2 regions of the Paenarthrobacter sp. NyZ202 genome follow, and region 1 is predicted to be linked to the other one. Evidence: riboswitches for the same ligand, from Rfam matches in the RefSeq annotation. Region 1 holds a riboswitch; the other holds the start of a gene.

Region 1 (5,883 bases):
CGTGCCGGTGGTCCGCGGGTTCACGTCCCGGATCCGCGAACGTGCCCTCGGTGCGGAAGTATCCGCTGCGCTGAACCCCAGCCAGCAGATCGTCAAGATCGTCAACGAGGAACTCGTGGAGATCCTTGGCGGCGAAACGCGGCGCATCCGCCTGGCCAAGAACGGCCCCACCATCATCATGCTGGCCGGCCTCCAGGGTGCGGGCAAGACCACCCTCGCCGGCAAGCTGTCCAAGTGGCTCAAGGCCCAGGGCCACAGCCCCCTGCTGGTCGCCTGTGACCTCCAGCGCCCCAACGCCGTAACTCAGCTCCAGGTCGTGGGCCAGCGTGCCGGCGTTCCCGTCTTCGCGCCTCATCCCGGTGCCACGTCCGAGGTGGAACACCCTGCAGGCGACCCCGTCGCCGTTGCGCAGGCCGGTGTTGCCGAGGCCCGTCAGAAGCTCCACGACGTTGTGATCGTGGACACCGCAGGACGTCTTGGCGTGGACGCCGAGATGATGGACCAGGCCCGACGCATCCGCCAGGCGATCATCCCCAACGAGGTCCTGTTCGTCATTGACGCCATGATCGGCCAGGATGCCGTGAACACGGCCATGGCTTTCGATGAGGGCGTCAACTTCACGGGTATCGTCCTGTCCAAGCTCGACGGCGATGCCCGCGGCGGTGCCGCGCTGTCTGTTGCATCGGTCACCGGCAAGCCTGTCATGTTTGCCTCCACTGGTGAAGGCCTCGACGACTTCGAGCTGTTCCACCCGGACCGCATGGCTTCCCGCATCCTGGACATGGGCGATGTCCTCACCTTGATCGAGCAGGCGGAGAAGGCTTGGGACAAGGAAGAAGCCGCCCGGATGGCAAAGAAATTTGCCGACCAGGAAGACTTCACCCTGGACGACTTCCTCGCCCAGATGCAGCAGATCCGCAACATGGGCTCCATGAAGAAGATGCTCATGATGATGCCGGGAGCCCAGAACATCCGGCAGCAACTGGAGAACTTTGACGAGCGGGAGATCGACCGCGTCGAGGCAATCGTGCGTTCCATGACACCGCATGAGCGCGTGGCTCCCAAGATCATCAATGGTTCCCGGCGAGCCCGTATCGCCAAGGGCTCGGGCGTTCATGTTTCTGAAGTCAACGGCCTCCTGGAGCGGTTCGCCCAGGCACAGAAGATGATGAAGAAGCTCGCCCAGGGCGGCGGCATGCCGGGGATGCCGGGAATGCCTGGCCTGGGTGGCCCTGGTGGCGGGCGCAAGGGCGGCAAGAGCGCGCCGAAGAAGAAGGCGCGTTCGGGCAACCCTGCCAAAGCCGCCCAGGAACTGCGCGACGCCGAGGCCAAGCGGGCTGCGGCCGCATCGGCGCCCACGGGGGCTGCGTTCGGCCAGGGTGCCCAGGACTTCGATCCGTCCATGCTTAACCTCCCCAAGGGCTTCGATAAGTTCCTGGGCAAGTAGGCAGCCAACCCCCGGTTGGGATGTCAGTGCCGTGGAATACGCATTGGTCAATGCAGAAGCAGCGCGTTGTTTTTGTCCACGGCCTGGGCAGTTTCGGCGCTGCGGCCTGGCCCAAGCAACATGGCATGGCTTTGGACTATGACGCCTTGTTCCTCCGGCGCCACGGTTTCCATCCGGTGGAGGAGCCGTTGTCATCGGATGTGGCAGCGGACGTTGAAATCCTCGTCGGTGCGCTGGCAGACGTCGGCGGAGGCCATGTCGTAGCCCATGAACAAGGGGCGATCGCTGCCATGTTGGCAGCCCTGGACCGGCCGGAACTGGTGTTTTCCCTCTCCCTGGTGGAGCCGGCGTGCCTGTCCCTGACCGCTGAACTGCCCGCGACGGCAGCGCACCGGGCGCTGATGGAACCGCTTTTTGACGTGCGGAGCCAGCTCAACGACGCCGACTATGAACGCGAGTTCTACCGCCGTGCGTTTTCATCCGTGGCAGGCGTGCCCGATACACCCCAGGCCAGGCGCTCTGCCCGGCGGCTCAGGTTGCAGGCTCCGCCCTGGGAAGCCCCCTTGCACATCGTTCCGGGGGTCCCCACGCTGGTGCTGACCGGCGGTTGGGAGCCCCTTTACGAAGAGATCGCCGCGTACCTCCAGGAAACCGGTGCCCTCCGGCGCGTGGCCGCGGGAGGGCACCGGCCCCAGGACTCGGTGGAAGGTGACCGGATCATCCGATCGTTCATCGCCGAGGTCGGGCGGACTATGTCAGTTCGCGCGTCCTGAGGCTGCCGGTACCTGGAGTTCCGGCAGGTAGACCTTGCCGCCAGCTGCGAGGAATTCCTCGCTTTTTTCCCGCATGCCGCTGTACATGTCGGCGATCGCGGCCTGCGCTTCGGCCGAACCGTATTCGTCGCGGATGTCCTGGCTGATGCGCATGGAGCAGAACTTGGGGCCACACATGGAGCAGAAGTGCGCCGTCTTGGCCGGTTCGGCCGGAAGCGTCTCGTCGTGGAACGACTCCGCGGTCACCGGATCCAGGGACAGGGCGAACTGGTCCCGCCACCGGAACTCGAAACGCGCCTTGGAGAGGGCATCGTCACGTTCGTTCGCGCCAGGGTGTCCCTTGGCCAGGTCCGCGGCGTGGGCGGCGATCTTGTAGGTGATGACGCCGGTCTTGACGTCGTCCTTGTTCGGCAGGCCAAGGTGCTCCTTGGGTGTCACGTAGCAGAGCATGGCCGTGCCGTAGCGGGCGATCTCCGTGGCACCGATGGCGGAGGTGATGTGGTCATAACCGGGGGCAACGTCTGTCACGAGCGGCCCGAGGGTGTAGAACGGAGCCCCCTGGCACAGTTCCTGCTGGCGTTCCACATTCTCCCGCACCAGGTGGAAAGGGATGTGGCCCGGTCCTTCGACCATGACCTGGACGTCGTATTCCCAGGCTCGCTGGGTCAGCTCGGCAAGGGTGTCCAGTTCGGCGAACTGCGCGGCATCGTTGGCGTCGGCTGTGGCTCCGGGGCGGAGGCCGTCACCGAGTGAGAAGGCAACGTCGTACTTTGCGAAGATTTCGCACAGCTCATCGAAATGCGTGTAAAGGAAGTTCTCCTTGTGGTGGGCCAGGCACCAGCCGGCCATGATGGAGCCACCGCGGGACACGATGCCCGTGACCCGGTTGGCGGTGAGGGGCACGTACCGCAGGAGGACGCCGGCATGGATGGTCATGTAGTCCACACCTTGCTCGCACTGTTCGATCACCGTGTCACGGAAGATTTCCCACGTGAGGTTATTGGCCTCACCATTGACCTTTTCCAAAGCCTGGTAGATCGGAACCGTGCCGATGGGCACGGGTGAGTTCCGGATGATCCATTCGCGGGTCGTGTGGATGTCATCTCCCGTGGACAAATCCATGACGGTGTCTGCGCCCCACTGCGTGGCCCACTGCAGCTTGTCGACTTCCTCGGCAATGGAGCTGGTGACAGCCGAGTTGCCGATGTTGGCGTTGATCTTCACCAGGAAGGCCTTGCCGATGATCATCGGTTCCGATTCCGGGTGGTTGATATTGTTCGGGATGATGGCCCGCCCTGCAGCGACTTCGCTGCGGACCAGCTCCACGTCGCAGTTCTCCCGCAGGGCCACGAACCGCATTTCCGGGGTGACGATGCCCTGCCTGGCGTAATGCATCTGGGTGGCGGTCTTGCCTTCGACGGCGCGGCGGGGCACCGGTTGTGCACCCTTCCACTCCGCAGACGCTGCTCCGCGCCGCACGGCCGACTTGCCGTCGTCGAGCAGGTTGCGTTCCCGGCCCGTGTAGCTTTCCGTATCGCCGCGTTCCTCGATCCAGGCCTTCCTGAACGGTTCCAGACCGACTACCGGATCACTTCCCGGGCCGGCCGTGCGGTACACCCGCAAAGGATCGTTGGCCTGCCCGTTGGGGGAGGGTTCCAGGGCGATCTCGGTCACCGGTACGCGGATGCCGTGGCCCGGATCCTCCACCCAAGCCAGCGAATGGGACTTCAGCGACTGCGTGACGGCTTCCCCGGCTGGCGCAGTCTGGTTCCGGGCAGGGCTGTGCTGTGTTTCTGTGGTGCTCAAGGATTACTCACTTCCTTCGCCGGCATTACCCGGACAGGTTCGACGGTCGCAGACTGCTTCAGCCTGATCTCAGCCCCTGCAAGGGCTCCCGTGTGGTCAGGGAAGAAGCTACCACAGGGGCAGCGGGTGCTCCCAGTCACAAGCTTTCGAAAGGGGCGGGGCGGGGTTCGTCGCACTAGGCTTCTGCCATGGCCAACATCATTGAATTCAGCGGTCCGGTGCTGGTTGCAGCCGATGACGAACGCCGGGGATTGTGGTCAGTTGACGGAAAGCTGACTTTTGAACGTCCCGCAACGCCGCCGGACAGAGTGCTTGCCGGATGGGTGCTGCCGGGCTTCGTCGACGCGCATTGCCACATCGGGCTGGGGCCCGGCGGTGCGGTGGATGAGGAGACCACGCTCGCCCAGGCCATGGCGGACCGGAACGCCGGAACGCTGCTGATCCGCGACGCCGGTTCGCCCGGTAATACCCGCTGGGTCCAGCAAAGGGAGGACCTTCCGCACCTCATCCGGGCCGGCCGGCACATTGCCCGCAGCAAGCGGTACCTGCGGGGGCTGGGCCACGAAGTGGAGCCGGATGAACTGGTGGAGACCGTCCGGAAGGAAGCGCGCGACGGCGATGGCTGGGTCAAGCTGGTGGGCGACTGGATTGACAGGGGAGTGGGGGACTTGACCGCGTCATTTCCAGCCGGGGTCGTCAAGGAAGCCATAGCCGCCGCGCATGACGAAGGCGCCCGGGTTACCGCGCATTGCTTCGCGGAACAGACCATCGACCACATGCTGGACGGCGGAATCGACTGCATAGAGCATGTCACCGGGTTGCTGCCGCGGCACATTCCGCGCCTCGTGGAACAGGATGTTCCGATCGTTCCCACCCTGGTCAACATTGCCACCTTTCCCGACATCGCGGCGCAGGCCAAGCCAAAGTTTCCCGACTACGCGCAGCACATGACCAGCCTGTGGGAACGCCGGCGCGAGCGGGTTTTTGAAGCCTATGAGGCCGGCGTTTCCATTTATGCCGGCACTGACGCCGGCAGCGTCATCAAGCATGGCCGGATCGCCGACGAGATGCAGGAACTGCACGACGCCGGCCTGCCGCCTGCCGCGGTGCTGAATGCCGCCACGTGGGGTGCCAGGGCATGGTTGGGGACGGAAGGAATCAGCGAGGGGGCACCTGCCGATGTGGTGGTGTGCCGCGCGGATCCCCGTCAGGAGCTTGCCACCGTCCACCGGTTGAGCCACGTGGTCTTAAGGGGCAACGTCCTCCGCTGGGAATAAATTGAAGCTTCAAGTAATTTAGAGAGGTAGAACGAGCCGAAAAGCGGCCAGCTTGATCACCGGGAGCTTCACATGACCACTTCATCCAGCCAGGACCTGCTGCCTGCCGATCTCTCCATGGGCACTGTCATGCTCAAAGTGGGCGACATGAAGCTCATGAGCGACTACTACCAGCGCGCCTTGGGGTTGCAGGTGGTCGCGGAACAGGACGGCGGGCTGTACCTGGGCCGCCTCGGCAAGCCCGTAGTCCACCTGGCTCCGGCCGCAGGCCTGCAGATTCCCGGCAGGGGCGAGGCCGGCCTCTTCCATACTGCGATCCTGTTCGAAGACCAGCCCGCCCTGGCCGCGACCATTGCCACTGCCGCGCAATACGAGCCCCGTGCCTTCGTCGGCAGTGCCGACCACCTGGTCAGCGAGGCGTTCTACTTCACCGATCCCGAAGGCAATGGCATCGAGTTGTATTACGACAAGCCCCGGAGCGTGTGGCAGTGGGACGGAAAGAACGTGGTCATGGACAACGTTGCCCTGCCGCCGCAGGCCTACCTTCAGCAGTACCTGAGCGAAGAGGCGGTGACGGGCC
Region 2 (5,883 bases), 1.3 Mb from region 1:
CCGCTGCTCATCTGGCTGGTCATCGTGTGGGGTGCCTTGTGGCAGGACTTTAGCCCGGGCAACCTGCTGTTCGGCGCACTGATCGCCATTGTGGTGGCCAAGCTGTTCTACCTGCCGCCGGTGGAACTCAGCGGCCGGTTCAATGTGCTGCGGGCCGTTCCCTTTGCCCTGTTGTTCCTCGGCAAAGTGGTGGCGGCGAGCTTCCTGGTGCTGTACCTGGCCGTGGTGAAGGGACCCAAGGTGCGCAGCGCCGTCGTCGAGGTTCCGTTGCGGAGCCATTCGGACCTTATGGTGACGGCCACCGGCCACGTCATTTCCCTGATTCCCGGGTCGCTGGTGGTGGAGGTGGACCGGTCGACGTCCACGCTGTACCTGCACGCGCTGAACATCTACAACCAGGCTGACATCGACAAAATCCGCCGGGAGGTACAGAACATCGAGGCCGGATTGATCAGGATCATGGGCACACGCGAAGAAGTAGAGGCGCTCCGAAGCGAAACGCGTCCGGGCATGGAAGGTGCGGCGCTGTGAAGGAACTTGTCCTGGTGGTCACTGCCGTGATCCTTAGCCTGGCAGGGGCCGGTGCCATCATCCGCATTGCGATCGGGCCTTCCCTGCTGGACCGTGTGCTGGCATCCGACGTGCTGCTGGCCATCGTGGGCGCGGCCCTGGCAATCGACATGGCCATCAACCGGCACCTCAACAACCTGATGCTGCTGGTGGCCCTGGCCGTGATCGGCTTTATCGGTTCCGTGACGGTGGCCAGGTTCGTGGCCGAAAGGCGGGAACAGAGCAATGACTCCTGACGCTACGGGCGTAGACGCCGTGATCGATGTTCTGACGGCCGTTTTCCTGGTGGTCGGCGCCCTCATGTCCTTGGGCGCGGCGATCGGCCTGCTGCGGTTCCCGGACCTCATGAGCCGCATGCACGCCGCGACCAAGCCGCAGGTCCTGGGCCTCTTCCTGATGCTGGCTTCCATCGGCCTGCAGATGCGGACGTGGTGGGTGTGGCCGGTCCTGCTGGTGGCCTGGATATTCCAGTTGCTGACCGCGCCCGTGTCCGCGCACATGGTGGGCCGTTCCGCTTACCGGACCAAGCACGGCCACCGCGAGCTCCTCACCAAGGACGAACTTGAGGCCGTGGTCCAGCGGGCTGCCGGTGAACATCCGGGGGACGGAACGCACGACGCCGGCCGCTGAGTCCGGCGGTCAGGGCACCTTGGAAATGGGTCGCCCAAGGGTGCGCCGCCGGTGGTGGGGTGCCTTGGCTTGTCCCCGGGCAGCGGGTCAGACGATGTCGTGCGTCTTGGCGAAGCGGGCGATCGCGCGCTGCGTGCCGCGGCTGGTTAGGACCTGGATGAGGGTGCTCACGAAGGCCGAAACCAGCGCGAATGTCAGTGCTGAGCGCAGGCTGGTTTCGAGGTCGTCATGACCTGCGGGCGGCTTGTTGCCGGTGGCCTTCTCCCAAGCCAGGTTGACCAGTTTGGTGCCGACGAATCCTGCTCCGAGGCTCACTCCGGTCCCCAGCAGCTTGAAGAAGAAGTTCATGTCCCAAGCCTAACCTCACCTACAGCGTGCACCAGGCACCGTTCCCGGGCGCAAGGGGAGCGTTATCGGCGGTTTTCCCTGTCTTTCAGGAAGGCCGCCATGGAACCCCGGGGTGCCAGGACGGGAACTACGGGGTGCCGGGCGCCCCACACAGCATCCACGGTGCCCAGGCTCGCAAGTTCCTTGAGCAGGTAGTAGGTGGGTGGCATGAGGTGGAGCGTGCCTTCGGCTTCAGCGGAGAGGACGCCGGCCACGGGCATCCAGAGCGACTGCCAGGCTTCCGTTGTTTGGTGTTGGGGCGCTGCCCCGTCACGGGCCTTAGCGACGTAGAAGTAGGTGTCAAAGCGCTTGGGCATGTCCACCGGGGTCACCCAGTTGGCCCACGGACGCAGATCTGCAGGCTCAAGCGTGAGTCCGGCTTCCTCCTGCACCTCGCGGAGGGCGGCAGTCAGCACGGTGCCCGCTTCCCGGATGGCTTGGTCCGGGTTGGCGGCGATGGATGCTTCCGACCACGCATCGGCGTGCCCTGCCAGCAACTCCTGCGGGTAGTCCCACCCTTCACTGTCCGCGGCATCCACGCGGCCTCCGGGAAAGACCACCATGCCCGCGGCGAAGTCCATGGTGGACACACGGTGCTGGACGAAGACCTCGAGCCCGTCGGCGGCGTCCCTGAGCAGGATCACGCTGGCAGCGAGCCGTGGTTCGGGTGCAGGCTGGCCTAAGCCGGGATGATCCGTCATGAAGTCATTCTCTCAGGTGTGCATGAGAGAGGAAGCCGCCAAACGGGCCGGGAGAAACCGCAACCCATTATGACTGCCACCGAGGGCCAACGCACGGACCCGGGTGTAAACTGGACCTCGCCCATCAGGGCAGATTGATAACGACAGGGGAGCGCCGCCGTCGAACCCTGCAGGGATGCAGGTGACGCGAGGGCGCTGAGAGTGCGGACAGCCGCAGACCCTCGAACCTGATCCGGTTAGTACCGGCGCAAGGGAGTCGAGCTTCTCAGAGTGTCCGGAACACCGGTGGCGCATGCCTGCCGGGAATCCGGGGAGCACTTTCCCCTCCTGTAACCTCAGGAGGCAAAGAAATGACCACGGCAAGCGTGAAGAAGACCAGTTACAACTGGCGTGTAGTAGACATCGTGGTGGCAGCTTTGATCGCCATCGCCGGCGGCGTGATCTTCTGGGCATGGTCCCAGGGCGCCGCGATCGTATCCATTCCCATGAACGCGGCCTACCCGCCCTTGACAGGCCTGATCGCCGGCGGCTGGATGATCCCCGCAGTCCTGGGCATGCTGATCATCCGCAAACCCGGCGCCGCGCTGTTCTGCGAGGCTGTGGCCGCGACGGGTGAGCTGATCATGGGTTCCCAGTACGGCACCACCGTGCTGATTTCCGGCGTCCTGCAGGGCCTGGGTGCCGAGCTGGTGTTTGCTGCGTTCCGCTACAAGAAGTTCAACCTCCCCACGGCGCTGCTGGCCGGTGCCGGTGCGGGCCTCTTCTGCGGCCTCAACGACTCCTTCATGCCGTGGGGCTGGAACATCGCCTACGAGGCCGTGGACAAGCTGGCCTACATCGCGTTCTGCACGTTGTCCGGCGCCATCATTGCCGGTGCCCTGTCCTGGGTCGCCACCCGCGGCCTGGCCAAAACCGGCGTGTTGAGCGCCTTCGCATCGCGCAAGGCCGCCTCGGAGCCCGTCTTCAACTGATGGCCGCAACGAGCACCGGCAGGCCTGCCGCCATCTCCGCCGAGGGCTGGGGTTGGCGGCACGCCGGCCGGACCACACCTGCCATCCAGGGCCTTGACCTCCGCATCGATCCGGGCGAGCGGGTGTTGCTGTTGGGTCCCTCCGGTGCGGGCAAGTCGACCTTGCTGCACGCGCTGGCCGGGGTCCTGGGCGAGGAAGAGGATGATTCGGACGAGACCGGTTCACTCCTGCTGGACGGTGCTTCGCCGCGGGAACAACGCGGCCGCGCCGGATTGATGCAGCAGGATCCCGAAACGCAGGTGGTCTTGTCCCGGATTGGCGACGACGTCGCCTTCGGAGCCGAAAACCTTGCCGTGCCCCGTGACCGGATCTGGACCCGGGTTCATGAAGCGCTCGATGACGTGGGGTTGCGTACCGCTGATGGCGGCGGTTTGGCATTGGATCACCCGACGGCGGCACTCTCCGGCGGCCAAAAGCAGCGGCTTGCGCTGGCGGGTATTTTGGCGATGAGGCCGGGACTGATCCTGTTGGACGAACCCACGGCCAACCTGGACCCTGCCGGTGTGCTGGAAGTCCGTGATGCCGTGCGCCGATGCCTGGACAAGACAGGCGCCACCTTGGTTGTGGTGGAACACAGGGTGTCCGTCTGGAAGGACCTGGTGGACAGGATCGTGGTCCTGCAGCCCGGTTCGGCTGGCGGTGGGGTGCTCCTGGATGGGCCGCCGGACCAGGTTCTGGCCGAAGCGCATAGCTTGCTCAAGGCCGCCGGCGTGTGGGTCCCCGGGTACGTTCCCGAAACCCGCCGCAGGGAACGCGGCAACCAATCCGCGCAACTGCTGGTGGCGGCCCAGGACCTGGCAGTTTCCCGCGCCAAGCCACGCAGGAAGGGTTTCAGGTCCATCCCGCCGCAGCCGGTGCAGCACGGCATCAGTGCCCAGGTCCGGGCAGGGCAGGCGCTCACCATCACCGGACCCAACGGCGCCGGAAAATCCACGTTCGCCTTGACGCTGGCAGGACTTTTGGCGCCGGTGGCAGGGAAGGTCTCTGCCGCCGTCGAGCTTTCCGAAGGCGCCGGAATCGATCCCTTCCGGTGGAAAGCGGACCAACTGATTTCCCGGATCGGCACGGTGTTCCAGGAACCGGAGCACCAGTTCGTCACCGGCAAGGTGCTGGATGAGCTGATGTTCGGTCCCAGGCATGTGGGCCGTGGCGAGGAGCGGGTCGACGAACTGCTGGAGCGGCTCCGGCTGACGCACTTGGTGGACGCGAATCCCTACACCCTGTCCGGCGGCGAGAAGCGCCGGCTGTCCGTAGCGACCGTGCTCGCCGCACACCCCAAAGTGCTGGTCCTGGACGAGCCGACCTTCGGCCAGGACGCGAACACGTGGGCCGAACTGGCGTCGTTCCTGTCGGAACTGCTGGACCAAGGCACCGCCGTGGTCTCGGTGACGCACGACGAGGAGTTCAGTGCCGTGCTGGGCGGCGCGGAACTCAGGTTGGCCCCGGCGGAGCGGTCCCGGAAAATGGAAGCGGGTGCGGCATGAGGGACACCTTGAGCCTGAGCGGCAACCATGCCTTGTTGACGCGGGCCAACCCCTTGGCGAAGTTCGTCGCCGTTTTCCTGATTTCGCTGGTCCTGGCACTGTCCATCGACTGGGTCTCCGCGTCCGTGGCCCTGGTTGCCGAGCTTGCGCTCTTCCCCCTTGCCGGGCTCACGCTCGGGCTTCTCTGGTCAAGGGCCTGGCCGCTGATTATCGCCGCGGCCGTTGGCGGCTGGAGCACAGCGATCGTCGCCGCTGACAGCGGCGCTGTATTGCTCGACGTCGGGCTCTGGTCCATCAGCGAAGGCTCGCTGGAGCTGGGACTCGGGTTCATGCTTCGAGGGCTGGCCATCGCGCTTCCGGCGATCCTGCTGATGACCTGCACGGACCCGACCGACCTCGCCGATGCTTTGGCCCAGAAGGCCAGGCTCCCGCACCGCTTTGTGCTGGGCTCCCTGGCCGCGATGCGCTTGGTGGGTTTGCTGGCCGAGGAATGGCAGACAATAGGCATGGCCAGGCGCGCCCGTGGCGTGGGTTCGCAGGGCAGCCCCCTGCAACGGCTGAAGGCGACCCTGGGACAGAGCTTCGGCCTGTTGGTCCAGGCTGTCCGGCGGGCTTCCCGGCTGGCAGTGACCATGGAAGCCCGCGGTTTTGGTGGCGGCCGGCGCACATGGGCGCGTGAGTCCACCTATTCCCTGCTGGACGCCTGGGTTCTCCTGGGCGGCGTCCTCATTGCCGGAACCGCGGTGGTGGCAGCCGTAGGAGCAGGCACCTGGAGCTTTGTCTGGCGCTAGAGGAGGCGCCACGCGGGCTTAGCTGGCCGGAACTTCCTGGGCCCGGATTTCCTCGAACCCGGCCCGTGTAAGGAACCCCAACTGTGCTTCCTTCTCCTCCAGTTGGACGATCGGGCCCAGTTCAAAGCAGGTGGCTTCAAGCCGTCGCAGGGCCTTGGCGTTCCGGGCGTCAGGCTCCACCACGATCCGGTCTTTGCCCGGCAGCGAGAACATGTACTTGATGAGCGAGGTGGCCAGGCGCGGCGTGAAGTGGGGGATCGGCCGGGTGGCCGGGGCCAGCAGCAGGTGC

What was found. A riboswitch is a leader RNA that binds a small molecule or an ion and turns the genes downstream of it on or off. The one in region 1 is predicted to bind thiamine pyrophosphate.
Region 2: it holds a riboswitch for thiamine pyrophosphate, as region 1 does, so the genes downstream of both, ACPFL9_RS18365 (ECF transporter S component) here and thiC (phosphomethylpyrimidine synthase ThiC) in region 1, are expected to answer to the same signal.

Annotation. Positions count from the first base shown of each region.
Region 1 covers NZ_CP187556.1:2,702,651-2,708,533, reverse strand. The annotation lists gene ffh (signal recognition particle protein) at 1-1,447, shown strand, start outside; gene ACPFL9_RS12580 (alpha/beta fold hydrolase) at 1,498-2,220, shown strand; gene thiC (phosphomethylpyrimidine synthase ThiC) at 2,203-4,026, opposite strand; TPP riboswitch at 4,021-4,128, opposite strand; gene ACPFL9_RS12570 (amidohydrolase family protein) at 4,215-5,303, shown strand; gene ACPFL9_RS12565 (VOC family protein) at 5,376-5,883, shown strand, end outside.
Region 2 covers NZ_CP187556.1:3,955,071-3,960,953, reverse strand. The annotation lists gene ACPFL9_RS18390 (Na+/H+ antiporter subunit E) at 1-531, shown strand, start outside; gene ACPFL9_RS18385 (monovalent cation/H+ antiporter complex subunit F) at 528-806, shown strand; gene mnhG (monovalent cation/H(+) antiporter subunit G) at 796-1,200, shown strand; gene ACPFL9_RS18375 (DUF4235 domain-containing protein) at 1,288-1,548, opposite strand; gene ACPFL9_RS18370 (NUDIX hydrolase) at 1,611-2,288, opposite strand; TPP riboswitch at 2,424-2,560, shown strand; gene ACPFL9_RS18365 (ECF transporter S component) at 2,639-3,259, shown strand; gene ACPFL9_RS18360 (ABC transporter ATP-binding protein) at 3,259-4,803, shown strand; gene ACPFL9_RS18355 (energy-coupling factor transporter transmembrane component T family protein) at 4,800-5,594, shown strand; gene ACPFL9_RS18350 (GNAT family N-acetyltransferase) at 5,613-5,883, opposite strand, start outside.